One region of the Gracilibacillus sp. HCP3S3_G5_2 genome, then DNA from elsewhere that is predicted to be linked to it. Evidence: riboswitches for the same ligand, from Rfam matches in the RefSeq annotation. Region 1 holds a riboswitch; each other region holds the start of a gene.
What was found. Region 1 has a riboswitch for S-adenosylmethionine ahead of ACTNEP_RS05595 (5-methyltetrahydropteroyltriglutamate--homocysteine S-methyltransferase). Riboswitches for the same ligand answer to the same signal wherever they lie in the genome.

Region 1 (7,428 bases):
AAATACAGAAGGTGGAGGAACAGACTATTTCGAATATTTTGAAATATATAATAACACCAATCAGACTCTATACTTAAATCAATATGCACATATTTATTATTACACAGATTCCGGACGTGAACGACAATTTCGAGTTCCAGCAGTAGAAATTGAATCAAAGGAAACACTTGTTTTTTGGTACAATAATGGAAATCATTCATTGGAGGATTTCAATGCTCATTTTTCTACTAACCTTTCAAGTGAGCAAGTGATAGAAGTAACGGATCCTAATTTTCCAGGTTTTGCAAATGGAGGGAATCGTGCGTTGCTCTTAAGAGACACTTCCAATGAGGAAGTAGTATATGCAGAGTATGACGGAGCAGATAATGATAATACTGGTGCAGTTATTCAGTATAAATACCCATATGAAGGGACAAAAATGACAAAGTTAGAAACGTTGGCAGATCCTACACCAGGGACAATTAAATCTGAACAGGTTCCTGCAGAAGTAGTGATGATCGAAAAAAGGGAAGAAGACACCACTGCTCCAGTAATTAAGCATGAAGCTATTTCGTCAGTAGATGCTTTTTCACCGGTAACGATTGAAGCAGAAGTGACAGATGATCAGGCAGTTCCTGATGTTACACTTTTTGTAAAAAATCAAGATTCAGCATATCGAAGTTTGTCTATGGTGCCTGATTTAAGTAAACCAGATACTTATAAAGTAGAAATACCCGGCATCCATGTGGAATCAGATATAACGTATTATATTGAAGCTACTGACGGTGTTAATAAAACAAAAACAGAGCAATTCACCATTTCTGTATCCAAAAATGAAGTGGATACCCAATCATTACCCCCATTACTAGTGACGGAAGTCGTACCAGATTCTACAAATGTAGGCTCTGCGGATGGATATGAATTTATCGAGATTTATAACAATTCGGACCAAGACATCCCTTTTGAGCATTATAAAATACAATACCGTTATGGAAATGATCCTGCCAGTGATGTCATTTGGCCTTCTATCCCCGATGATGTTGTGATTCCTGCAGGTGAAACATTAGTATTCTGGATTATAAATGGGCAAAATAATCATAAGACTGTAGCAGATTTTAACGCTAATTATGGCTCTGATTTAATAGAAAATAAAAACATAGTCAGAATTGAATCAGCTGGAATGGCTAATGGTAGTATGCGGGGGCTAATTGTCGCTTCTAATATAGGACGTGAATATTCGATTGCCTATTACAATGATTTAGATACTTCTAATGATACTGCTCCTGATAAAGGAATAATTTATAAATATCCAACAGATGGAACAAATGTCATGCAAAAGATAAGTGCTGGTATCCTTGATGCTACACCTGGTGTAGTGGAAGATTATCAGGTACCAAGAGAGCCTGTTAAAATAAAACCAGATCATAGTGATCCAGTAATTGAAGATGTTACAAATATTGATGTAATCAACCAGACAAGTGACCTAAATGTCACAGCAGAAGCTTTTGACCAGGAGGAGTTAAAAACTGTTGCAATATATTACCGTACCAATAATATGGAGGAATATCGGAAATCGCTAATTGAAGAGCAGGAAGAGAAAGGAGTATTTACTTACCGTATTTTTGCTCCAGAGTTGATTGGCCAAGAGGAAATACAGTATTATTTTGAAGCTTCTGATGGCGTAAATACCTCAACAACAAACGTCCAGACTGTAAAAATTGAAAGTAATTTAGATACCAGCCCGTTACGCTTAAATATTGATGAAGGTCAAATTTTGAATGGAACATCTGTGTTAAGAGGAACGTCCAATGTTGATCAACCAGTTGATTTGAAAATGCGTATAGATGGGAACCAAGTACCATTAAGCTATCAAGCATTAGAACACGAGGCTTATTTTGCATTCGAAGTGAGTGGAATTAATACTTATTTTCAAAATGGTGTAACCATTGGAGATGAGGTCATTCATATTTTCGATGATTGGATGGCTCAATGGGAGACGATCACCGTGCCAATAGATCCTGACTATTTAGAAGTTGGTGAAAATACGATTACAATTCGAGCAGGAAATAAAGCAAGTCCTTGGGAAGGGGATCCTGGTGAAAACCGTGATGATTTTAACTTGCGAAATGTACGCTTAGTTTTGGCGGATGGTACAATTTTGACGGATCCCAATCATTCTGACCCTAATAATGTATTAGATATGGGGGATGATGGTACTTACCGGATTGCAGAGGACTTTACCTTTACCATTTCAAAAGATCATGCGCGTGCGATGGCTTATGTATGGGATACTACTGAAGCATTAGATGGCGAACATATAATAGAATTAACCGATTCAGATCAGACAATACAAAAAGTGGTCCGTGTTGACAATACAGCCCCTAGTATTGTAGCAACAGTTGAAGAAAATCAATCGTATAAAGGTGCTTTTACAATTGACGCGAGGATTAATGATGATGTTGCAGGGGTTGATAGTTATCATGCGGAGCTGGACGGAGAAAAAATAGTTTTTCCTTATGAAACGTCTTCAGGTGAACTATCGAGTGGAGAACATTTATTAATCATCACAGCTATAGATAAAGTAGGGAACCAAAGAAGTGAAGAAATAAGCTTTTATACCGTTGATGAAAATCCATCCGTTTCTGATAACCTAACCAACGTAAAAGACGGTGATCCTACATTAAGGCTTCGTGTAGAGGACCCTATGGGAGATAAACTAAAAGTTGGGTTCTACCAAGGCTTTCAATATAAACCATCTGATACAGAATCTGTAGTATCATACCAAGGTGGATCACCTGTAGAGCCACCACACACGAATGACGTTGGGGAGTCAGTACAATTGGATGAGCAGGAATTATCGCTAGTGTCTGAAAAGGACGGGAAGTATTTAGTGACAGACGCTACCAAGGAATTTCCCTATCATCGCTTTGACGTCACTTTAGATGATACGGTAAATGAAGATGATATAGTGGAACTAGAATGGAATGGTAACTCCTTAGAAGGTAGAAAAGTAACGATGTATGCTTGGAATTTTGAGACATCCAAGTGGGATATTATTGATTATCGAATTGCAGGTGAAGATGATTTTTCACTTAAAGGTAATGTAGACGTTGCTACCTACAGTAAAGCCCATAACATCCAGGTTTTAATCCAAGATGAAATACCAGTAAATCGAGACGAGTATGACTATACGTTTGTCTGGATGTCAGATACACAATACTATTCTGAAAGCTATCCACATATTTTCGAGCGCCAAACAGATTGGATTGTAGAGCAGCAAGAGGAAATGAAAATTGAGTATGTTTTCCACAGTGGTGATTTGGTAGATGAGGCAGATCAGGAGTATCAATGGCTGCATGCAGATGAATACATGAGAAAGCTTGATGACGCTGAAGTACCTTATGGTGTTCTAGCAGGAAATCACGACGTATTACAAAAAACAGAAGACTATACTGAATACTATAAATATTTTGGAGAGGACCGTTTCGCTGACAAGCCTTATTATGGTGGATCATATTTGAATAACCGTGGTCATTATGATTTGATCTCAATAGAAGGTAACGACTATATAATGCTATATTTAGGGTGGGGTATCGATGATGAAGGTATCGCATGGATGAATGAAGTATTAAGTCAACATCCAGATAGAACAGCAATCCTAACGTTCCATGAGTATCTTCAGGCAACAGGTACACGTCATCCACTTGGTGAAAAGCTATACGAGGAAGTAGTTATTCCCAATGAAAATGTTGTGGCAGTTTTAGCAGGCCATTATCATGAAGCACAAACATTAGTTGATGAAATTGATGACGATGGTGACGGGAACCCTGACAGGAAAGTATATCAGATGCTAGCAAACTATCAGGCTGGTCCCGAAGGCGGACAAGGTTATTTGCGGCTGTTACATTTTGATACGGATAATAATCGAATATTTGTAAATACTTATTCACCATACTTGGATGATTATCATTACTATGATACAGATGAATATCCAGGTAAAGATGAATTTATCATTGAACTCGATCTAACAGCAAAACAAAAACGTGTCGCAACAGATAGTTTTGCCGTTAATGTTTATACCAATAATGCAATTGGTACGGTAGAGGATTTAGCAAGTGGAGATATTGCTGAAGTTACATGGAAGGGGCTTACTGAAGGAGAGCAATATTTTTGGTATGCTATCGTTTCTGATAATTATACAGGTCAGACTCGTTCCCCAATCTGGTCTCTAGTAAAAGGAAAGGATAAGACATCAGAAAAAGAGCTTGGAAATGAAGATGAAAATCGTGATGAGCAGTCTGAAAATGAACGAGAATCACAAACTGATACAGAGCATGATTCGACGCATAGACCAGACTCAAATGGAGGAAATAGTGAACAGGGTTCAAAACAAGTATCAAAAAGTGATGAAGATCAAATAGCAGAAGGATCAGAAAAAAATCGAAACCAAGACGATACATTCCATAACAAGACGATTCATTTACCAAATACCGCTACTAACATGTATCAGTATTTAGCATTAAGTATCATCTTACTTCTGACTGGTGCCATCATATATTACAGAGCACACAGATCACGAAAACAAAATAAATTAATTTAACCAGAAAAAAGAGGAGATTGGGACATAACCTATTTTCTTAACATCAAATACGAACGATGCAATAAATATTATTGCGCAATATAGGGGATGCTTTTCACTAACTTACGTCTTATGATATCGAGTGGAAGGCATCCGCTCTGGCTGATCATTTCGCTTTTACCCATAGGGCATAAGTCAACATCTGTTCAAGCAAGCTTTCACAGTGTTTCCTATACCGAAGGGCATGCTCTTCAGCTAACTTTTGCAAAGAAGATCACTTTACAAAAGTGGATCTTTAGATCATGCTAATCCCTCAGAAGTCGAAACGATCGGCCTGCGCTATTTGAATAATCGTTTGGATTTTTGTGATTATACAGTTCTTTTGTTCCAGCCTCTTCTCTATCTGAGTAACAAGGAAAAAACAGAGTTATCTATTTTGATGTGCTAGAAACTAATTGACACTTACTAACGAATAGTATGTAGAAGCTATCATAGTTCTTTCTTGATAAACGATAAGCAAGATTTCAAGCATTCCTCCTATCCTATACACATCCTAAAGTTTTCCAAAAATAGGGTTGAATTTTCCAGGGAGATGTTGTATGATTGCTTTATGGTAAAAACTGCATATTTTCTTATCCAGAGAGGCGGAGGGATTTGGCCTAATGATGTCTCAGCAACCAGTCATGTATGACACGGTGCTAATTCCAATAGATAAGAGGATTGACTTTAGCTTATAATAAAGGCCTTCTTCTTATAGAAGGTCTTTTTTTACTGGGTAAGATATGCTAACCAAATTCATTTTTACTAGAGGAGAGGTAATATGACAACAAAAACAGTAACAGCTCCATTTCGAGCGGATCATGTGGGTAGCTTATTACGCCCAGAGAATTTATTGAAGGCGAGAAAAGATTTTAAGGAAGGTGTTATCACAAAAGAGCAATTACGTGAAGTGGAAAATAAAGAAATTGCTCACATCATCGATAAGCAGATTGAAGTAGGATTAGAGCTTGTTTCAGATGGAGAATTTCGACGTCGTTTCTGGCACACAGATTTCTTAGAACATTTGAACGGAATAGAAGGATATGTACCAGAAGTGGGATATATATTTAATGGAAATGAAGAGACGGAACGATACAATATTCGCAATACTGGTAAGATTTCATTTAATCTTGATCATCCATTTATCAAAGACTTTAAAGAATTTAACGCGCTAGTAGATGGACGTGCTGTGGCAAAGCAAACCATACCAAGTCCTAATCAGCTATTCAATAAGGGTATCCGTGATGTTAGCATTTATCCAGATATTGAGGATTATGCCAGCGATGTCATACAGGCATATCGAGATGCCATTCAAGCATTTTATGATGCTGGTGTACGTTATTTACAGTTTGATGATGTCTATATAGCAGGATTGTCTTCACCAGATATTCCATTTAATGATGGAGAATTTTCACGAGAATTCTTAATTGATCTTGCTTTACGAGTAGTAAATGGCGTATTAGAAAATAAACCGAGTGATCTTATTGTTACTACTCACCTATGTCGGGGAAATTATCGTTCGAATTGGGCTTTTGAAGGCAGCTATGATTTGATTGCCCCTACTTTGTTTGCGAAAGAAAAGGTAGATGGTTTCTTTTTAGAATATGATGATGAAAGATCAGGAGGGTTTAAGCCGCTAGAACACATTCCAGATGGGGGTGCAAAAGTGGTGCTAGGCTTAATAACTTCCAAAAATGGTGAATTAGAAAACAAAGATCAAATTAAGGCAAGGGTTGAGGAAGCATCGAAATATGTGCCACTCGAACAACTTTGCTTAAGTCCTCAATGTGGCTTTGCATCCACTCATCATGGAAACAACCTAACAGAACAAGACCAATGGAACAAACTTCAGTATGTTGTACAAATTACGAAAGAAATATGGGGTTGATCCTCCTAAACTTCTTTAGTTCCTAGTTTTATTAAGTAAAGATGATCGAAGAGGGAACCTTTATAGCATTTATTGCTGTAAAGGTTTTTCTGTCGTTTGGCAATAGGCTTAGATTTTGTTCGAGATGAGGTAGCAGAAAATCAACTAAGACGCTCAAAAGTTATTCATATCATTAAATGGACAGCCTTTTTGCTTTATTCTTGTTGGTACAGTGTGAATGGTAAATTTCCTCGGGTCTAATGTATCCGTTACTTCATCCCAAAACAATGGAGTTGCAACAGTTGCTTCGTCAGTCGCCCTTGTTGAATAAGGTGCAATAATTGTCTTACCTGGTGCGTGCTGTACATAGTCAATGTAAAGACGGTTGCCTCGTTTTTTCTTTAAACGTTCAATCGTAAAATGCTCTGGATCGGATTCAACTAACACATTAGCGGTTGCTTCCATTAAAGTTCTTGTCTGATTATACGTCATGTTGACCACTGGTATATGAATTTGTAAGCCCGTTCTTCCCGAAGTTTTGACAAAAGGTGTGAAGCCTTGATTTTCCATCATTTTTTTAATTAATTTTGCAGCTCTTACAGCATACGGGAACTGATCTAACGATGGCGGATCAAGATCGAAAACAATTTCTATAGGGTTTGTTTCTTTTATCGTGTTAAATGGAACATGAAATTCCAATCCACCATGATTACCAAACCACATTAAACTATGCAGATTCTGGCAAAGTATATCTGCTTCTCCATCATTACCTGCGATTGTTTGAATATAGGAAGGTGCATAGTCAGGTAAGTGTTTTTGATAAAAAGAGTGCTCGTGAATACCATCAGGATAGCGAATGACTGTTAGTCTTCGATCCTTTAACCCCCGTAATATAAAAGGTGCGATCCATCTTAAGTAACAGAGGAAATCCAATTTCGTGACATTTGGGAATAACTCTTTTTCT
Region 2 (7,428 bases), on a different contig from region 1:
GTCATCGGAAAGCGCCATTCCACAAATTTCCTGAATAAAACACGTACCAATAAACCTGCTAAAATACCTGCAATCATTCCACCGATAATTCCACCATCTACTGAAAGTACTCCAGCTATCACACCAGCAACAATCGAAACTTCATCTAATTCCGAAATCTGTTTAGCTGCGATTACGGCAATAATAACAGGCAGTGCACCAATTAACAGATCAAATATATCACTTAATGCCCCAAGCCCTGGAATTTTACTTAGGGCTAATATAATGGCCATCGCAATAAAACCTGGTAAAGCTGACATCATAATGCCACGGATATTAATATTTGTCAGGCCAATTCCTTTCGTCATCTCATTATTACTGCTACCAAGTATTGGCTGATAATTTAACTTCAGTTCCTTACTTAATGCTGTAATAAAAGATACTGCCCTTGTCCGATTTGTCGTACCTGTTGTACCAGATGTAGCAATAACATTTGCACCTTTTGAGGCTATCTTTGCCATAGATGTGCCACCTGTTCCCACTACTGGGACACCATTTCTCGCAGCTGCTTCTATGGTTTGTTTATTCGTCTTATCAGGATCACCACTCATCACGATTAATCCATCAATCTCACCATGATCAATCATTTCTGCTATTTGGTGATCAACTTGTTGTGCTTCAAGATTAATATCTATTAATCTGCCTTTTTCTCCTTCAACGAAAACATCCGTACTATCTATTTTCCAAAGAGATGCTTTTGTCGTCTCTTTTGCACTGTCCATCGATTCTTCAGCACCGATAAATTGCACCGCATCAATTTTAATACCTGCGCTAACAGCTTGTTTTTTAATTTCTTCCAGAAGTTTTGCAGGATTTTTCCCTCCTAAATTAAATAGATTTCCCCCACTACTCCCAACAATTGCGATTTTCTTCATATCCGTTCCTCCAAGATAAAATGAATAATATTTATTCATTATAAAGGAATTGATTTTATTACGCTAGTGTACTAAAGTGTTTTATCTCTATATTCTGAATAGTTTTACTTTTATAAAAGGAATTGACGATTCTCTGATATAATGATAATATATTGGTTACTGAATTGAATACGTGAAACTCTTATCAAGAGAGGTGGAGGGACTGGCCCTATGAAACCCGGCAACCGTCAGTAAAACTGATAGGTGCTAATTCCATCAAAGCTTCTAGGCTTTGAAAGATAAGAGGACAATGAATAAACATCCTTTCTGTCCTCTTACGCAGAAAGGATTTTTTTATTGTGTTTGATGCACAATAAATGAAGGAGTGTGAAAATATGATTCGAATTCAAAACTTATCGAAAGTGTATAAATCTAAAAAACAACAAGTTCAAGCTGTCGATAATGTTTCCATTAATATAGAACAGGGCGAAATTTTTGGGGTTATCGGCTATAGTGGTGCTGGTAAAAGTACGTTTGTCCGGCTTATTAATCGTTTAGAAGAACCAACTAACGGTTCTGTCGTTATCCATGATAAAGATATCACGAAAATGCCGGGGAATCAGTTGCGCCAAAAGCGACAAAAGATCGGAATGATTTTTCAGCATTTTAACTTATTATGGTCTCGTACTGTTTTGGAAAACATCGCTTTTCCATTAGAAATTGCCGGTGTTCCAAAAGCAAAACGTAAGGAAAAAGTATTAGAACTAATAAATCTAGTTGGGCTTTCCGGGAAAGAAAATGCCTACCCATCACAACTAAGTGGCGGTCAAAAGCAACGTGTTGGAATAGCAAGAGCACTGGCAAATGACCCTGAGGTATTATTATGTGATGAGGCTACTTCAGCGCTTGATCCGGAGACGACGGATGATATTTTAGACTTGTTAGTCTCTATTAATAAAAAGTTAGGATTGACCATTATTTTGATTACCCACGAAATGCATGTCATCCAGAAGATATGTCATCGCGTTGCCGTGATGGAAAATGGCAAAGTGGTAGAAACTGGTGATGTGTTAGATGTCTTTGTAAAACCACAGTCGAAAACAACTAAACGATTTGTGCAGCAGCTTAATCCGTTAGAACATGAAAAAGATAAGTTAACGGAGTTTATTAATGATCGCGAAGACAGTGAAGTGGTCAAACTTCACTTTATCGGAAATAGTGCGAAGCGTGCACTTATCAGTGAGGTAGCGAAAACATTCGATGTTGAGGTGAATATACTGCAAGGGTCCATTGCCCCTACACAGGAAGGCGCCTATGGAACGTTGTTTATTGAAATAAACGGTGATAGAGAAATCTTACAGGAAGCTATTCAATTTATGAAAAACACCGGTGTGGAAGTCGAGGTGTTAAAAGATGCTTGAAGAACTATTTCCAAATGTAATCCCTGAGGACATATGGGTGGCTACATTAGAAACACTTTATATGACTAGTATTGCAATACTTGGTACATTAATTTTCGGTGTTTTACTCGGATTATTATTATTCCTGACCGATTCAGGGAGTTTATGGCAAAATCAATTTATTAATTTTATTGTGGCAACCATTGTCAATGTATTTCGTGCAATACCTTTTATTATATTGATTCTATTACTCTTCCCTTTCACTGATTTCTTGATCGGCACAATAAGGGGATGGAAAGCAGCATTACCTGCATTAATAGTTGGGGCTGCGCCATTCTATGCCCGTCTCGTTGAAATCGGACTAAAGGAAGTTAATAAAGGAGTCATCGAAGCTGCTAAAGCAATGGGTGCTAAAACACATACAATTATTTTCAAAGTGTTATTACCTGAATCCATGCCCGCTCTTATATCTGGCTTAACGGTGACAGCAATTGCTTTAATAGGTTATACGGCAATGGCTGGTGTTATTGGAGCAGGTGGACTTGGAGATTTGGCCTATATGAAAGGATTTCAACGACGTGACTTTGACGTAGTATTAGCTTGTACAATATTAATTATATTGATAGTATTCGTATTCCAATATATAGGGGATACACTATCTAAAATAATAGATAAAAGATAAAACATGAAGGGATGATTTATAATGAAAAAGTTATTAACATTGGTGCTAACCACTCTATTATTAATTGCATTAGCAGCTTGTGGAGGAAACAATGAGGAAGAGAACAACGAAAATGCTGAGCAAGGACCAGAAAAAATTGTAGTTGGTGCAACAAGTGTGCCACACGCAGAAGTGTTAGAGCAAGCAGTTCCATTACTTGAAGAGCAAAACATTGAGCTTGAAATTGAAGTTTACCAAGACTACGTATTACCAAACCAAGATCTAGAGGACGGAATATTGGATGCTAATTATTTCCAACACGTGCCATACTTTGAAGGTCAAAAAGAAGAAATAGGATATGACTTTGTTAACCTTGGTGGAGTTCACACCGAACAATTAGGAATCTATTCCATGGATATCAGCAGTGTAGAGGATATTCCTGAAGGTACTGTAGTTATTTTAAGTCGTTCTGTTGCGGACCACGGCCGTGTGCTATCACTACTACAGGATGAAGGATTAATTAAGATTGATGAAGATGTAAACCCTGCTGACGCGACGATTGATGATGTAGTAGAAAACCCACTTGATCTTGAATTTGATGCAAGTATTGATGCTGGACTACTACCAGAATATTATAACCGCGAAACAGACGCACTAGTTGCCATTAATGCCAATTATGCTATTGAGGGTGGCGTAAATCTGGAAGATGCAGTCATTTTAGAAGAGCCTGACTTCACTTATACAAATATTATTGCTGCTCGCAGCGAAGATGAAAACAGTGAAGCATTACAAGCTTTAGTAGACGTACTTCAATCAGATGAAATCAAAACTTTTATGGAAGAAGAATATAAAGGTGCCGTAGTACCTGCAAATGAATAGGCTAGTAACATATGCTCCCCCTTTGGTAAACAGAATTAATAATCTGTTATCTTAGGGGGAGTTCTCTATTGTTCTGGCTCGTTTCCTGATAGAATGATGAATGGAGGTGCTTATTGATGCAGAGATTATTTTTAGAGGATGCATGGAACAGGACGATTAGTGAACAAGATCGTTTAGAAATAAAGAAGATTTTTGACCAAACAAAAGCGGATGCTGACGGCGGTGTTACGTTTGTACCCATTCGAAGCGCAGTAAATCATCGAAATGATTTGCTCATCACGACATTAATTCATAACTTCGAATCAACCGAAGCTGACTTAACCAACATCAACATCCAACTATTTCAAGAAGGCAAACAGCTAGCAAGCCAACAAATGGAGGAAAAAAGGCTATACCTGCCAGCGAACACAAGCATGCCTTGGACGTTCATCTTTCCTGAATATGGGAAAGAGGGCAGCATACATGCCCCCTACTCCTTAAAAATTGATGCCTAGCCTTGCCCCTCGATTCCATCTCGGTTTCGATAGCCGAATTGGCTAACGATTAAAGCAATGATCCCAATCGCCATTAATACGATTAGCGGTGTCCACGTAAATTCTTCTACCGGGAGTTGTGGGATATGGTTGAAACTTGAAATGTTTGCTAACCATTCTGGTATATCTATCATTCCACCTAAATATACAGTAAAAAAGGAGAATACCAGATATCCCCACACTAACGGTGTCCATTTCGGTACAAAAGCAAATAACAGATTAGCAATTGCAAGAATGACTAGCATCGCAGGTAAATAAGACATTCCCGCCTTCAATATATTTTCCAATGGAATGGCCTCATTCATTACGACAGATCCAGCTGCCCATATACTATATAATGCAATAAATAAAGAAACTACTCCGACTACTACTGATATGCCAAGATAGTGGCTTAATAAGGTATATCTCGATATACCTGTTGTTAGTAGATGATCATTGCGCTCTTTCTTCTCTTCCCCACGCACTCTCAAAAACGAAACTACCATAGGAATGGTCGCAAATATGGATAAAATCACCATTAACATCGTTATAAATTGTTCCGTCATGGTATATGCTGGATGATCACCAAGGAGCTGTTGAAACATTTCATTGTCTGCAAAGAATGATTCTAAATCACCTAAGACCGATCCATAAGAAGCACCTAAAAAAACCATTGCTACCAGCCAAGAAATAATCTGTGTCCTCTGCAAACGTAAAAGCAAACCAAGTGGTGATAATAACAGTTTGGAAGCTTCTTTTTTCCCGGGTTTGGATGGTAGTAGACCTGCACCTAAGTCTCGTCGGTTATGCAAATAAAAAGCAAGAATGGTTAATATCAAGGTGATGACAACCGAAACAATAATGGGCCACCAATAGTTTTCTACATATACTTCCGCGCGCAAAACCAAACCTAATGGGGAAGCAAGACTTAACACTTCACTGCTGACATCGCCAATTGCCCGCACAAAATAGGTGACAAGTAAAACCGCGATTGATATGCCTAATGCACCTCTAGATGTTTCCGTCAACTGGGTAATGACAGCAGTAATCCCGGTAAACATTAATCCTGTCACCGTCAAAACCGCACCATACATGATCGATCCTTCCACATCGATTCCTTCTACATTTACAACAATTAAACTTATCGCTGTTGCTAAACCGATAACCACATTAACCAATGCTACTAACATTAACGCACTACTCAAGCTTGATAACCGTCCCACCGGCATCGAGCGAATTAATTCATATTTACCCTCTTCTTCTTGTTTCCGAGTTAGCTTGGTTACCATTAATATACTCATAATTCCAAGTACAATAGCAGTAAACAATAACATTTGATTTGCCATCATCGCACCTGTCGTATAGTTGTCAATGCCATATACCGGTCCAACCATCGCAACCATAGCAGGATTCTCAAGCGTTTGGGCCATTGTATTCCTTTCTGCTTCCGATCCAAATAGATTTACAAAAGCACCTGCTATGATAACGGTAATCCCCACAACTGACAATGTCCAAATGATGCTAGCAAGCCAATTTTGCCGCCAATTAAATCTGAGTAAAAATTTCAATTGATAGAAAAGCATTTTATCACCCCTTTTCTGCTACCCCATCTGTTTCATAATGACGCATAAATAAATCCTCTAATGTTGGTGGTGTACTTTCAATACGTTTAACAGCTAACTCCCCAACCTTCAGCATGACGTCTGATAATTTTTCAGGATCTACCTGGAATGAATATACGCCAGCATCCTCTGTAAATTGATGAACACCTGGTTGGTTGCTTAAGTCTGTAGCAGACTTCTCTGTTTCCAAAATAATGTTCGTTCTTGTTAAATGGCGTAATTCATCTAACGTACCAGTTTCAATCATTTCCCCCTGTCTGATAATGCCGACACGGTCACAAAGTTTTTCCACCTCGGATAAAATATGGCTGGATAACAGAACACTTTTCCCTTCATCTTTCACTTCTTCTACACATTGCTGAAAAATATTTTCCATTAAAGGATCTAGTCCAGATGTCGGTTCATCTAAGATAAATAAATCTGCCTCAGATGCAAATGCAGCAATTAATGCAACCTTTTGTCTGTTTCCTTTTGAATACGTACCAGCTTTTTTGCGTGGATCAAGTTGAAAACGATCAATTAAAGTGTCACGCTTCTTCTTATTAATTCCTCCACGTAATTTTAGAAACGTATCAATAATCTCTCCACCGGTTAAATTCTCCCAAAGAAATACATCTCCCGGTACGTAAGCAACCTTCTGATGAATCTCTACTGCATCTCTCCAGGCATCCTTACCAAATATTGTCGCTGTTCCTGAGGTTGCTTGAATAATTCCTAATAACACGCGAATGGTCGTTGACTTCCCCGCACCATTCGGTCCAATGAAGCCATATACTTCCCCTTTTTTCACTTCTAAATCAATTCCATTAAGAGCAGTAAACTTACCAAATTTCTTCGTTACTCCCTTTATTTCAATCATCTTCATATCAAAACCTCCTAAGTTTTGAAATATATTACCTTATATATTTCATATTATAGAAGGATATGACTTATATCAAGGTTTTTTTGAAATAAATTCGTTGTTATATTTCATAATTTAACTTAAAATACTATATAAGAGGTGACAACAATGGACGGATTTGAAAAAAGAACCCAACGTAAAAAAAATAAAATTCTGGAGACATCCCTTCAACTTTTTAATGATAAAGGAATAAAAAGTGTTCCCATTGCAAAAATTGCTAGTGAAGCAAATGTCTCTCAGGTGACAATCTATAATTATTTTGATAGCAAAGAAAACCTAATATATGAAACAATGGTTTATTTTGTCGAGAAGGAATATCAAAAATTTCAAAATATCCTCGATAGTGATGTCAGCTTCCCTGAAAAAATTGAACAAATTACTTTCAACAAAACGGATGATGCTGCAAAAATAAATGAGGAACTATATCACTACATAATGGACGATTTTTCTAATAAAGGGTCCTATATTGACAGGATCTATCAAGAAAAATCGATCCCTTTATTCACAAAGCTAGTAGAGGAAGGGAAAAGAACGGGGTATATCAATCAGGATGTTTCAAC
Region 3 (7,428 bases), on a different contig from region 1:
GCCTGGTACCACTTCGTACGCTATCTTGTTCTGTTCAAGATGCAGCGCTTCTTCCCCACCTCTACCGAAAATAAATGGATCTCCACCCTTTAATCGTGTTACAACCTTCCCTTCTTGTGCATAATATACAAGTTGATCATTAATCTTCTCTTGAATCACTCCATGCTTTCGAGGTTGTTTGCCACAGAAGATCAATTCAGCTCCTTCTTTGACATTATCCAGTAAAGATGGATTCACTAATCTGTCGTACAGGATGACATCTGCTTCTTGTATTGCCCGTAGTCCTTTCACTGTTATTAATTCTTCATCTCCTGGTCCTGCTCCCACTAAATACACTTTCCCCATGTTGATCCCATCCTTTTTCTGTAATCGCTTTTGCTGGTTTTTCTCGTAATCCCACTAATATATAAGTGGCTAAAATAGTTAATGTTAATAATACAACTTGATCATATTTTTGTTTTACCATTACCTCTGTCAGTGCAAATGCAATAACTAATGATACAATAGGTGATGTAACCCATACTTTCGCTATTTGGTGTATTATTTTTTGTTTCCAGACATTTTTTAACTGGTTGCTTGCATTAATCCCGACTATCGCTGACGTTGTAACTTGTGTCATTGGTATCGGTATTCCTAATAACGAAGCCCCTAGCACCAATCCCCCAGTAGCACCAGAAATCACAATACCATTACCTAAAGAAAGTGATGTAATTTTTTTTGCATTCGTTTCTAACACACGCCCACCAAAGAAAATACTACCGGCAGCTACCACTAGAGCCATTAATGGTAATCCCCATTCCATCGAAAGGATATCTGCACCAACTAATGGACCTAAAGCATTTGCGACGTTGTTCATACCAGCTGCTATAGCTTCAAGTATACCAGTTAATAATAATAATAATGTTAACAGTTTTAAAGGAGGTCGATAGCTAACCTTTCGTAAAAGTGCTTTGCGTGCTTTTTCAAATATTAGGGTAATCATAAAGGCTGCAATAGGTACAATGAGCCAAAAAGAGACTATTATCAATATATTATGGACATGTAATTGTTGATAACTTAATCCTACTCCAATTATTGCGCCCACGGTGACTTCACTAGTAGACAAAGGAATTCCGATATAGTTAGTGACTAATAATGTAACACCCGAAACTAATAAAATAATACAGGCAACCTTAATGTCAAAGATTTCCTCAGCGATAATACCTTTCCCTAAAGTATTGGTAACATGTTGTCCACCAAGGACTGCACCAGTAAGTGCACCTAATCCAGCAATAATCAAGGCATACTTACGTCGCCTGATTACTTTAGTACCATACGTAATACTCATGCTAGCTGCTGATCCACTTGCACCAATGTTAAATGCAAAGAGACAAGCAGCTAAAATAGCAACGATAACTAACATTCAGATCCCAACTTTCTCCTCTATAATCCTATCACTCCATTACTTATATACCAATAGGAAAACTCGGATTAATGTAATAAAAATGCAGACACTCGCATGGAAGTTTGCGACTGCACTCGAAGTTACATATTCCTGGCCAGTATTTCTTATTTATATAAACACAGAAAACTCCTACTTGACGATGAAGTAGGAGTTTGCCTCTTATCTGCCAAGAAAAACCTGCTGGATGTAGCACAGTACTTTTCAGCCTGTTGCTGAGAATTCACAGGGCCAGGTCCCTCCTTCTCTCTTGATAAGACAATATTATATTTTCATTTTTTTCCAAATTTTAATGTTGTACATAATATAAGTCATTCCTGCATAATTGTCAATAGATTCCAAATAATTATTTTTTAACATTTAACCTTGTAATTATTTCCTTTTTATTATATGATGATTGTATTAAATTTCCATATAAATTAAATATCTTATCAAGAGAGGTTTAGGGACTGGCCCGATGACACCTCAGCAACCAGCAATATGCATTGTATGGTGCTAAATCCAGAAGGTACATTACCGAAGATAAGAGAATGCAACCTTAATCAAAGGGGTCTTCTACTTATCGAAGGCCTCTTTTTCATTAGAAAAAAAGATAAACAGAAATCTCCGAGCTCTGAGTGCCGAAACTAGATGGCTTCCCTATTTAGCTTTGCAAATTGATAAAATGGTAGCCTTATACCTTACTATGTTTCAACTGAGGCACTCTATGCTTTTTACGAAAGGATGTTGCTAAATGAAAAATATTGAAACGATCCTTGCACAAATAGGAAACCGTAAAGATCAGCGTACTGGTGCAGTAGAAGCACCCATTTATTTCTCAACAGCGTACCAACACACTTCACTCGGACAATCAACTGGTTACGATTATACTCGAACTGCAAATCCGACGCGTGAAATTGTCGAAGAGGCAATTGCAACTTTAGAAAGAGGTGTAAAAGGATTTGCATGCTCATCAGGGATGGCTGCCATTCAGTTAGTTTTCTCCTTATTCAAACAAGGCGACGAAATTATCGTATCCGAAGACATTTATGGAGGAAGCTATCGATTATTTCAGCATTTTCAAGCGTCTTATAACATTAAACCAGTATATGCCAATCCAAAAGAAATGGAACAACATATAAACGAAAATACAAAGGCTATTTTCATCGAAACTCCAACTAATCCACTATTAATGGAAATAAATATTGAGAATTTAGCCACACTTGCCAAAAAACATCAGCTGCTGCTAATCGTGGACAATACTTTTTACACACCATATTTACAGCAGCCTTTAACACAAGGTGCAGATATTGTCATTCATTCTGCTACCAAATATCTAGGAGGACATAATGATGTACTGGCAGGCCTTGTCATTGTAAAAGATGCAAACTTAGGTGATCAATTAACCTATCTTCATAATGCCATAGGGGCTGTATTATCACCCATGGATTCGATGCTCTTAATAAGAGGTATGAAAACATTGTCACTTCGTTTAGCACAACAGCAGCAAAATGCTCAACAGTTAGCCGTTTTTTTAAAAGAATTACCACAGGTAGACGAAGTTCTTTATCCTGGAAAAGGTGCGATGATCAGTTTTCGTGTAGTAAATAATACTTTAATTTCTCCCTTTTTGGAACAGTTGCAAGTAATTTCGTTTGCCGAAAGTCTTGGAGGAGTAGAGAGTTTTATCACTTATCCAACTACACAAACGCATGCTGATATTCCGGAGGAAGAGCGGAACAAACGTGGAATTAGTGATACATTGCTACGTTTTTCTGTTGGAATTGAGAATGTAGATGATTTAAAACGCGACATAACACAAGCATTAGGGGGAGAATAAAATGAAACAGTCAAAAGAAACAACACTTTCACATGGTGGCAATCAACAAGGCTTTCATGAAAAACATACCGGAGCTGTGAATCCACCCATTTACGTATCCTCTACTTATCACCAACAACACTTTAATAAATTGGGTGATTATGATTATAGTCGGTCAGGTAATCCGACACGTGATCAATTAGAAACTATTATCGCCAAATTAGAAAACGGAACAGATGGATTTGCATTCTCATCAGGGATGGCAGCAATATCCTCTGCTTTTATGCTGTTAGAGGCAGGAGATCATATTATCATTTCGAAGGATGTCTATGGTGGTACGTTTCGATTCGTTACCCAATTATTAACGCAATTCTCGATTGGACATACGTTTGTGGATATGACAAATCCTGAAGAAATAGAAAAAGCTATTCAACCAAATACCAAAGTGATTTACATAGAAACTCCGGCAAATCCTTTATTACAAATTACCGATATTAATAAAGTTGTTCAGCTAGCAAGAGAGTATAATTGTTTAACTTATTTAGATAATACATTTATGACTCCATTGCATCAACAGCCATTAGATCTCGGTGTTGACATCGTGTTGCACAGTGCTACTAAATTTTTATCAGGACATAGCGATATTGTTGCAGGGTTAGCCGTTACAAAGAATGAGGAGCTTGCTGCTAAACTGAAATTCGTCCAAAACACGTTTGGTGCTATTCTAGGTGCAAAAGATTGTTATCAATTAATACAAGGAATGAAAACATTAGAGCCGAGATTTTCCAAAAGTGTGTCATCAGCAAGGATGCTAGCAGAATTTTTCCATTCTCATGATGAAATTGAACATGTCTATTATCCAGGCTTGGATCACCATCCTGGTGCACCGATACATGCCAAGCAATCTACCAGTCCAGGAGCTGTATTATCTTTTCTGTTAAAAGATAGTGTCGATCCCCACCACTTCGTCGATCAATTATCGATTCCTGTGTTTGCCGTAAGCTTGGGTGCCGTTGAATCGATTTTATCTCATCCAGCTACAATGTCACATGCGGCAATGCCGATGAAGGAAAGAGAAGCTAGAGGGATAAGTGAACGTCTTTTCCGTTTATCTGTCGGGATTGAAAATACAGAAGACCTGATCGAAGACTTTAAAAATGCCTTATCAGTAAAAACAGGCGTATGGTAGAAAAACTGTCTATTTCATGATAATTCAGCGAACAAGTGATATCTTTCTTCCACTCTTACACAAGAATGGAAGAAAGGCACTTCGCAGTTTTTCGAGGTTCTTTTACAAGAAACTTACTATCCGCTGACATCGGGGATAAAAATTATCTATACTTTTATGTTTTTTACCTGTTAGTTTGTTAAAGCTAACAAAGCTATTTCCACTGCTTTATCCATTGCATTTTTCATCTGATCAGTGTGAGGATTATAGTCTTTTGATAAATCAGCATCAGCATATCCATCAATAGCAACAATAGCTCCTGCTTTTACATCACGAATACTAGCAATCGTGTACAAAGCAGCAATTTCCATTTCGACAGCTACTACTCCTGCTGCTTGATATTGCTGATGTGGAAATGGGGTAACCCCTTGATAAAAAACATCCAATGTTAATGTAATACCAGAAAACGTAGGGAAATTTATTTTTTCTGCTACTGCTAATAGATTGTTGGTAACCGATAAATCCGCTACTGCAGGGAAGCCCGATGGCACAATCTGACTGGTCAAACCATCTGTTCTTACTGCAGCTGTACTAATAACCAGACTACCCGGTTCTACTTGTTGTTGATAAGAGCCTGCAGTACCAACTCTGATCAGTTCTTCTACGCCACCTTGAATCAATTGTTCAAAACAAACAGCTGCTCCTGATGAGCCTACTCCATGGCTAACAACAGCAATATATTGTTTTTTATAATACCCAACATACGTATAATACTCACGATTCTTGCTTAAAAGCTGGTGGTTATCTAATGATGCAGCAATTAAAGCAGCACGATCAGGGTCACCACACACAATTGCTTTTTTGGGTAATTGATCGGATTCTACTTTTAAATTAGGTAAATACATCAATCATACTCCTTCTTTTGCCATTCATCTTCTGGCATATAAGCATCTTCAACAGAAAAACGTTGTTCTTTAAACGGATCTCCATAGTTATGAAAATCATTCCGCTCCCAGAATCCTTCTCGATCTTCTTCCATAAATTCGATTCCACGGATCCATTTTACACTTTTCCAGAAATATAAATGCGGTACAATTAAGCGAAATGGAAAACCATGTTGCGGAGTCAATGGCTGGCCTTCATAGCTATGAGCAATTAAAATATCATCTTTTAATAAATCCTCTAGCGGCATATTACTTTCATAGTCATAATCACCGTACACCATTACATGTTTTGCGTTCTTTTTTACACCAATTTCTTTTAAAAAGTCAGTAAACTTAACACCAGTGAAATTATTATCAAATTTAGACCATCTCGTTACACAATGAATATCACGAACGATTGTTGTTTGTGGTAATTTCATCAGTTCATCATAACTAAATACTCTTTCTTCCTCTACCTCGCCAAATACTCTTAATGACCACTTTTTGATATCATACTCGGGTACTTCTCCTTCATGAAGTATCGGAAATTTTTTAGTTAATGTCTGACCAGGTGGTAAGCGGTCTCCGTATTTCTCATTGCGAGGTGGTACTTTAGCTTTTTTTAATCGATCTGCTTTTTTCACTGTGATCCCTCCTGTAATTATCTTAAACTACTTTGACTATTCTTTAAATCACTCAGTTGGCTTCTGTCTTTAAAAACGAACATTGCTAAAATAGTAATGACATATGGGAGCATTAAAGTAAAGTTGGTTGGAATATTTAAACCTTGTAATCGAATACTAATAGCCTCCGTAAATCCAAATAAACCACTTGATAAGAATACACCGATTGGATTAGACTGACCTAACATCGTTGCTACCAATGCAATGAAGCCGCGACCACCTGTCATATTCTCACTAAACATTGTCACTTGGCCAAGTGATAACTGAACTCCTGCCAACGCACATAAAATACCCGAAATAATAATAGCTTGATATTGAATAGTTTTAATTTTGATGCCTTGACTTTTGGCTGCTATCGGGTTAATACCTACGGCATCGTAATGAGAACCTAAAATACTTTTCTTTAAAAAGATATACATGCCAATCGTTGCAGCAAAGCCAATATAAACGACAGGTGTCTGACCTGAAAGTAGATTTCCTACAACAGGAATATCCTCTATAACTGGAATTCTCCAAGTAGGTAATCCGCTCATTTCATTATTGTAATAGGCACCTTGCACATCAAATATGGTTCTAAGTGCAAAGGTGGTCACGCCTATCGCAAGAAAGTTAAGCGCTATACCGGTAACAATCATATTTGCTTGTAAATGAATGACCATGTAACCAAACAATAAAGAAAATAACACCGTACCAATAATGGCAATCAATAAAGAAATCCAAATATTATTGGTAAACACATTAGCTGCTACTCCGATAAATGCCGCCATTAGCATTAATCCATCAAGTCCAACATTAAAAATTCCAACCCTAGCACAAATCGCTCCACCTAAGCCAGCTAATAAAAGAGGGGCCATCATTCGAATAGTCGAATTGATTAATGACAAATCAAATAAATTCTCCATCTATTTCTTCCCCTCTTTCTTTTTTGATTTAACAAACGCAAAAGTAAACTTAGCAGAAATAAATAATATTAAAACAGCTTGAATAATATCAGAAATCGCGTTAGGGACATCTGTATTTCGTTCCACTCCTAGTGACCCTGTATCTAAGGCCGCTAGGAAAATAGCTATTATCGATGTACCGATTGGATTCGAATTGGCTAATAATGCTGCCATTAATCCCGTCCAGGCAAACTGTGGTGTTGTTAATGCACCTTCGATAAAACGATAATGCATCCCCATCACTTCTACACTTCCACCAAGCCCTGCCAACATTCCGCTGATAAGCATACTAATAAACATTACTTTTTTACGGTTAATACCGCCGTATTGAGCAAAGAAAACGTTTTGACCTAGCATTCTTACTTCATAACCAAATGTGGTACGCTTTATCACAAACGCAAGTAAAATCGTTAACAGAATCGCGACAACAAAGCCATAATGAACGTTCATTCCTTCGAATAATTTAGGTAATCG
Region 4 (7,428 bases), on a different contig from region 1:
TGATCGTGAGCCTAAATCATCATATAAAAAACGAACTTCGACTCCTTCTTTTGCTTTTTTTATCAGGAGATCTGCCAGTCGTTGACCAAGATGATCAGACCTTACTATGTAATACAGCAAATGAATATGGTCAGTGGCATTTTCGATATCTTCCATTAAGGAATTGAATTTCCGGTTTCCATTGGTAAAGATCTGTACGTCATTATCCTGTGAAAAAATCGCATCATTATTACATAAATGAAGGTAGTATAAGTCCTTATATTGGTACATTCTAGAATCATTGAGAAAAAATTCGTCATTTTCAATTTCACGTAATTGCTTTTGAACGGCCGTTTTAACCCCTAATTTACTTTTAGTATCCCAAGTAAAGATCGTTTTGTTACTTAACTTTCGGCCAAAAATAAGATATAGAATAAAGCCAACAATCGGAATAAATGTTAATACCATGATCCATGCCCACGTAGAAGTTGGATTTTTACGCTCTAAAAAGATAATGGTTAACGATAACAGAATATTAAAAATTAAGGTAAAACTAATAATAAGTTGAAAAAACTCCACATGTAGCCCCTCCCTTCTTCTTTACTAATATAGCACAATTATGACCTAGCTAATAGCAATCGCTATTAGCCTAGTCAATCGTAATCGAGCCGTTATCTTTTTCCGTTTTCGGGCCTTTAATTTCTAACACACCATCTTGAAAGCTTGCTTTTGCCGTTCTTTTATCCACAGCATATGGCAAAGTAATGGTTCGTTGGTTACGATGCTGCCTTCTTTCTTTATGATAATAATGATACGATTCATCATACTGTTCGGTTTCCTCTAAATAATCGATCATCACAGTAATTTGATTACCTATTATTCGTAGTTGAATTTGTTCTTTCTTTATTCCTGGTAAATCAACACGCACTATCCATTCCTGTTCGGTTTCTGCAATATCTACAGGGATTTGCCTTGGGACTTTTGCCTGTTCAAAAAAGCTGTCGATCGTTTCCATTACATTTCTTGTAGGTTTTTCATAGAGAAAAGCATCGAGCTTCTTGATAAAATCTTCTCCCCATTCCGGTATTCCACCTTTTTGTGACACTGGATCACTCCTTTCTATACATCGTTATTACTGTTACAATTGATGAGTGACAATACTTATCAGGGTGCTCTTTTATTTTATGCACCTAGATAGTAAATGATCCTGCTGTTAATCACCTTTAATATTCTGAATTTTCTGTTGACGATTTCCAATATATAACTTATAATGAGGACAATTGAATACACATTTTAACTCTTATTAAGAGAGGCAGAGGGAATAGGCCCTATGAAGCCCGGCAACCTTCAGTTTAAACAGTAAATTGAATTGGTGCTAAATCCTACAGGTTTCACCTGAAAGATAAGAGGAGGACGACTAATACATTTCAACCTCTTCTTACTTTTGTAAAGAAGAGGTTTTTTATTTCTAATTAGGAGGGTACATAATGACAAATTCGTTCCAATTTCCAGGTAGTGAAACAAACCTTTTACATGGTGGACAACAAGTCGATCCTGCCACAAATGCTCGTGCTGTTCCCATTTATCAAACAACTTCGTATGTATTTAATAATACGGAGCACGCCCAAAATTTATTTGCTTTAGCAGAAACTGGGAATATTTATTCTCGGATCATGAATCCTACTGTTGATGCTTTTGAACAACGAATGGCCTTGTTAGAGGATGGCGTAGCAGCAGTGGGTACAGCTTCGGGAGCATCTGCCATTACACTAGCTATCTTAAACCTTGCCAATGCTGGAGATGAAATTATCGCCGACAGTAATTTATACGGTGGTACGTTTAATTTATTCAATAAAACATTGCCCAAATACGGGATTGATGTGAAATTTGTCGATGGAACAGATCCAAAGAATTTCCGTAATGCGATTACCTCCAAAACAAAAGCGATCTTCGGTGAAGTGATTACTAATCCTAGTCTGAATGTCTTCGATATCGAAGCAGTAGCGGATATTGCTCATGAGCAAGGAATACCTTTAATTATTGATAATACCTTTGCTACACCTTATGTATGTAAACCGATTAGCTGGGGTGCTGATATTGTTGTCCACTCTGCAACAAAATGGATCGGTGGTCACGGAACATCAATTGGTGGAGTTGTCGTAGATAGTGGAAGATTTAATTGGAATAATGAACGATTCCCTGGATTCACTGAGCCAGATGATACGTATCACGGTATAAGATTCGGGATCGATATCGGACCAGCTGCATTTGCTACCAAATTGCGTGTACAGTTACTTCGGGATATTGGCCCATCATTAAGTCCTCAAAATGCCTTTTATTTCTTACAGGGACTGGAGACATTACATTTACGTATTGAGCGACATGGCGAAAACACAAAAGCAGTTGCTCATTACCTGGAAAATCATCCACAAGTAGAATGGGTTTCTTATCCAGGTTTGGAGAATCACCCTTCTCATCAATTAGCCAAAAAATATTTATGTAACCATTTTGGCTCTATTATCGTCTTTGGTATAAAAGGTGGTCGAGATGCTGGTCGTCAGATAATCGATCATATTCACTTATGGTCTCATGTAGCCAATGTCGGAGATGCAAAATCATTAATTATTCACCCTGCATCTACTACACATCAGCAGTTAAATGGAGAAGAATTAAAAGCATCTGGTGTTACCGAAGAGTTAATTCGTCTGTCTGTTGGGATTGAAACAGCAGAGGATATTATCGCAGACCTAGATCAGGCGATCGCTAAAGCAACTAATAGTGAACCAACTATTAAGCCGGACGCTGAAAAAGCTATTGCTTGGGCACTTTCCTCACCTTTCGCTCGAGAGAATGAAGGAATTCGTCCGAAAACAATAGCTGTAGCTGGTGATATTGATAATTCAGAAGCACTGACGAGATTAAATAAACTAGGTTATAAGATTATTCCGGCAAATGCTGTCGATGGCGCTATCGATATTTTATTTGTTACTAATAGTGAAGAAGCAGCAAATGCTTATACCGATAAAGCAAAAATTGTCTGGTTTGCCAAGGAGCAAACCAATCCTGAAACGAAGCGCAAAGCAGAAGCAAGCGGACAAATCGTCATTGAAAATAAATGTCCGTTCCAGGAAGCAGATCGCTTACGCCGCGGAGAATAAATTCATTTTCTCCCTGAATAACGTTATTTATCTCCCCAAGATAAATATATATAATAAGACCGCAGACCTTTGTAATGGCTTGCGGTCTTATCGTGTTTAACAGCATATTTTCCTATTTACCCTGAATTCTTGATTGTGGTACAATACATAACATTATACAAAAACAAGCATTTTCAGCTATCGAATTGCATATTGTTGAAACACATACAAATAAATACATTTTGGGATACGAACATGATATGTGCTTGGCGAGATACCCTCCATTGTTCAGGGAATATCTCTCCACTTATCTCGTGAGCAGACTCACCTATCTATTTGATTTTTGTTAACAAATCTAAAAGACGGGTATAATCAAATAAGAGACTTTTTAATGTAGGTGTTAGTGATGAACAAAAAGGTATTCTTTTTTCTTATAATATTTATCCTCATTACCGCAATCGGTATTTTTCTATTATTTCTCCAAACTGACCAAAACGAATCCCAAGATGCTGACTCTCAACCTAGCGATGAGGAAGAAGCATCTGAAGAAATGATGGAAGAAGAAGCAAATGATCAGGAAACAGGGTCAATTACCCGAAATGTACGGGAGGCAGTAATGGAGGCACTTAACTTCTTTCAAAAGGATACTCACATTGTGGCGATTGGTGATTCCTTAACACAAGGTGTGGGGGATGAAACAAATAATGGTGGTTATATTGGCATTTTAGAGGAACGGTTAGAGGAACAAGATATTAATGTCACATTTGATAACTATGGGAAGCGTGGTAATCGTACAGATCATTTGCTGAAAAGATTGAACGAGAACCCTGAGATTACTAGATCATTGGAAAAGGCAGATATGGTCCTTATTACGATTGGCGCAAATGATATTATGCAAATAATGAAGGACAACTTTATGAATCTTACAGAAGAACCATTTATTGAAGGACGTGAGCCGTATGGTGAGCGGTTAACACAAATATTAGCGCACATTACTTCTGTTCAGCCAGAGGCTGAGATTTATCTATTAGGATTTTTTAACCCTTTTGAGAGATACTTTGGAGATATTGAAGCACTAAATCAGATTTTGACACGTTGGAATAATGAAAGCCTACAAGCAACCAATCAATTTGAACAGGTTCATTATATTCCGATGCAGGACATTTATCAGTATGAAAGTGAGAATGTGTTTGCCGATGATAATTTCCACCCGAACCACAGAGGATATGAATTAATGGCGGAACGTGTAATTACTTACTTAGAAAATGACTTACAACAAGTTCAAAATTAAAGGATGACATTCATGAAAGAGAAAAAAGCGACGAATTGGAAAAAGTTATTTGTTACCTTAGCTTCGATTAATTTTCTCCTTCTTTTTGGCATAATACTCTTTATATACTGGCCGGTCCCTAGCGCAGAACCGCCAGAAAAAGTATACCTGGAGGAGGAAGCGGGAGCTGAATTCACCATCCGCTCAAGTAAAGAAAACTTGAATCAATTGATCAATGCTTATATTGCCCAATTACCGCAGTTGGGTAATATTCAATATTCCTTTCGACTCGATGAGGAAGTGCACTTAATGGGGAGTGTCGAAGCTTTTTCTACAGAGGTTCCTGTCAACATATCATTTGAACCAGTAGTACAGGAAAATGGTGACATCATTCTTCAGTCAACTGGGATGTCCCTAGGATTATTACGATTGCCCCAGGACCGAATTTTACAATATGTTAGCAGTCGTGTGGAAACCCCTGATTGGATTACAATCAATCCCAAAGAAGAGCGTATTTATATTGCTTTAACGCAAATGGAATTAAAGAGTAATTTCCATGTAAAAGCCCAGCAAATTGATTTAGCCAATGATAATATTGCCTTTCGCATTAAAGTGCCAAATGATACGTTAGGGTTAGAATGAGGCCAAAAGCCTGGCCTTTTCTAGTTTTGATATTACCCTTTCTTTTCAATTAATCCATTTTGATAGGCATAAACAGCTGCCTGCGTGCGATCTTGTACTTCCAACTTACTTAATATATTGCTGACATGTACTTTTGTCGTTTTTAATGCAATAAATAGTTCGTCGGCTATTTCCTGGTTAGTCTTACCTTGGGCAATCAGTAATAAAATTTCCATTTCTCGGTTGGTTAAGCTTTCATGTAAGCTTTTCGATTTTCGGCTGCTAAATTTCGCCATCATTTTCGCTGTCACTTCTTTTTCGAGAACAGATTCCCCTGCATACGTATCACGAATTGCTGCTGCGATTACATCTGCTTTTGACGTTTTTAACAGATAACTTGTTGCACCAGCTTCTAATGCAGGATAGACCTTATCATCGTCAATAAAACTAGTGACAATTAAAATTTTCGCTTCCGGCCATTCATTAATGATTTGGCGTGTAGCCTCAATACCGTCCATTCCTTCCATGACTAAGTCCATCAAGATGACATCTGGTCTATGCTCTAAGGCTAATTCTACTGCCTTTTGACCATTGTCAGCCTCAGCTATCACATCAATATCCTCTTGTGTGGTCAAATAAGCACTTACGCCGATTCGCACCATTTCATGATCGTCAACAAATAATACTCGTATCACTATTATTCACCTTCTTCACTGATTAATGGAACACGTACTTCTATTTTCGTTCCCTCATTTGACAAACTTACGATAGTAAGGCGCGCACCAATTTCAGCTGCCCGCTCATACATATTAGTTAGGCCATACGAGCTATCCTTTTTCTCCTCTACGTGAAACCCGATACCATCATCGACAATTCTCAGAATCAAAAAGTTATCCCGTTCAATTAATAACACGTCGATAGCAGAAGCTTTAGCATGCCTTAGCGCATTGGAAAGAGCTTCCTGCAAAATTCGAAACAGCTGATCCTCGATCCCCTTGTTCACGTTGATTTCTTCTAAACGCCAAGAGATCTCCATCGGTACTTTAGCATGGAGCTCCTCCAATAGTTGCTCCATCCCTTCATTCAAGGATTTATCTTTTAATAAGACAGGGCGTAAGTGCAGGAGCAATGCACGCATTTCTAATTGTGCCTGTTGAATCATTGCTTCGATTTGATGCAGTTGTCTTGTCGTTATTTCTTTTTGCTCTGAATTTGATGCAATGACAGCAGAAACAAGCATTGAAGCTGCGAAAAGTTCTTGACTAACAGAGTCATGCAACTCTCTTGCCAGCCGGTTACGCTCCTCGGAGATAACCTGGTTAATCGTTTCTTCCTGTGCACTTGCTCTTTCATCAATTAATTTTTGCGTACGTTTCGTCTGATCCTGAATATACTGCTGTACTTCTTTTAAGCGGCTATGCACATGATTCATTTCTTCATAGGAGATAGGCTCTGAAAAAGATTGATTTTTTAGTAATCTGGTTAAACTGTTCTCTAAAAACTGAATCCGACGCTGCCAAACGACCGCAACGATAATTCCGATAACTGATCCAAACAGAATCGTAATAGTCGGTAGCATCACCACAAATGGAATCTCTAACACCTTTGTTGACCATAATAATTGCCAGTTTTCAATCGGAAATGCTAGATAGTAAAACACACTCAAAATAATGAGAAGAGACAAGGAAAACAAAGAAGCAGTAGCAATCATTCTTGTATATAATTTCATCCTCTTCTCACCTCAAGCTTTCCGGCAATCATTTGGGTAAAGATTTTTACCCTTTGAGGTGAACCATGGTATCCTTTTGTTTGCAATTGAATGTGACGGTTAAAGGCATTTTTTTCCTCGTGATCAAAAGCTTCAATATCACCAAAAACAACGGTATGGTCAATGGTTACTTCGATATCATATGGTACAATAATAACAATTTTTCCGGCGAGATGACGAATGACCATGACAGATTCTTCTTTTGGCAGCATGGTATCATTTAAATCTATCAACACATCACCGACTGCTGATTGAATATTCAGGTCCTGCCATGAGAAACCTTTTTGTGTTGTATGATATTTACCAAACCATTTATTTTGAATCACACGATCCTCGTATAATGTTTCTTCTGTACTATCAATATGCTTTGGCAGTGGCTTGGTCTCCTTTTGTTTCTGTTGATACCAATGCCAAATAAAATAAAAAAGAATAACAAAAATAAAAAAGCGAATGATAAATGTATTAATAACTGCAATAAAGACAATGAATGCGCCACCCCAGAAGAGTGTTTTACCTGTTGTAGTTTGGAAAGATCGTCTTCCAAAGTACATGCCAACTGCCCCTAGTGCAATAAGAAAAAGGAGGCCAGCATCCATAAAAATAAATTCTATGAGTAACAATACACAGCCAATAATTAAAATAATCTGTAATAG

Region 2: linked by a shared signal. The riboswitch ahead of ACTNEP_RS12185 (methionine ABC transporter ATP-binding protein) and the one ahead of ACTNEP_RS05595 (5-methyltetrahydropteroyltriglutamate--homocysteine S-methyltransferase) in region 1 are both predicted to bind S-adenosylmethionine.
Region 3: linked by a shared signal. The riboswitch ahead of ACTNEP_RS19660 (anion permease) and the one ahead of ACTNEP_RS05595 (5-methyltetrahydropteroyltriglutamate--homocysteine S-methyltransferase) in region 1 are both predicted to bind S-adenosylmethionine.
Region 4: linked by a shared signal. The riboswitch ahead of ACTNEP_RS17985 (aminotransferase class V-fold PLP-dependent enzyme) and the one ahead of ACTNEP_RS05595 (5-methyltetrahydropteroyltriglutamate--homocysteine S-methyltransferase) in region 1 are both predicted to bind S-adenosylmethionine.

Annotation. Positions count from the first base shown of each region.
Region 1 covers NZ_JBQHXU010000003.1:118,127-125,554, reverse strand. Annotated here, with positions in the region: gene ACTNEP_RS05600 (lamin tail domain-containing protein) at 1-4,579, shown strand, start outside; SAM riboswitch class I at 5,188-5,276, shown strand; gene ACTNEP_RS05595 (5-methyltetrahydropteroyltriglutamate--homocysteine S-methyltransferase) at 5,379-6,485, shown strand; gene ligD (DNA ligase D) at 6,639-7,428, opposite strand, start outside.
Region 2 covers NZ_JBQHXU010000007.1:178,183-185,610, reverse strand. Annotated here, with positions in the region: gene ACTNEP_RS12190 (PTS sugar transporter) at 1-914, opposite strand, end outside; SAM riboswitch class I at 1,093-1,199, shown strand; gene ACTNEP_RS12185 (methionine ABC transporter ATP-binding protein) at 1,289-2,314, shown strand; gene ACTNEP_RS12180 (methionine ABC transporter permease) at 2,307-2,975, shown strand; gene ACTNEP_RS12175 (MetQ/NlpA family ABC transporter substrate-binding protein) at 2,997-3,833, shown strand; gene ACTNEP_RS12170 (SLAP domain-containing protein) at 3,950-4,327, shown strand; gene ACTNEP_RS12165 (ABC transporter permease) at 4,324-5,928, opposite strand; gene ACTNEP_RS12160 (ABC transporter ATP-binding protein) at 5,933-6,832, opposite strand; gene ACTNEP_RS12155 (TetR/AcrR family transcriptional regulator) at 6,977-7,428, shown strand, end outside.
Region 3 covers NZ_JBQHXU010000020.1:11,788-19,215, forward strand. Annotated here, with positions in the region: gene cobA (uroporphyrinogen-III C-methyltransferase) at 1-345, opposite strand, end outside; gene ACTNEP_RS19660 (anion permease) at 305-1,402, opposite strand; SAM riboswitch class I at 1,601-1,701, opposite strand; SAM riboswitch class I at 1,867-1,970, shown strand; gene ACTNEP_RS19665 (methionine biosynthesis PLP-dependent protein) at 2,175-3,260, shown strand; gene ACTNEP_RS19670 (aminotransferase class V-fold PLP-dependent enzyme) at 3,262-4,428, shown strand; gene ACTNEP_RS19675 (nucleoside phosphorylase) at 4,599-5,312, opposite strand; gene ACTNEP_RS19680 (sulfite oxidase-like oxidoreductase) at 5,312-5,974, opposite strand; gene ACTNEP_RS19685 (ABC transporter permease) at 5,992-6,915, opposite strand; gene ACTNEP_RS19690 (ABC transporter permease) at 6,916-7,428, opposite strand, start outside.
Region 4 covers NZ_JBQHXU010000014.1:78,479-85,906, forward strand. Annotated here, with positions in the region: gene cls (cardiolipin synthase) at 1-558, opposite strand, end outside; gene ACTNEP_RS17980 (Hsp20/alpha crystallin family protein) at 629-1,084, opposite strand; SAM riboswitch class I at 1,277-1,388, shown strand; gene ACTNEP_RS17985 (aminotransferase class V-fold PLP-dependent enzyme) at 1,467-3,137, shown strand; gene ACTNEP_RS17990 (SGNH/GDSL hydrolase family protein) at 3,523-4,407, shown strand; gene ACTNEP_RS17995 (YpmS family protein) at 4,420-5,028, shown strand; gene ACTNEP_RS18000 (response regulator) at 5,061-5,702, opposite strand; gene ACTNEP_RS18005 (sensor histidine kinase) at 5,705-6,736, opposite strand; gene liaF (cell wall-active antibiotics response protein LiaF) at 6,733-7,428, opposite strand, start outside.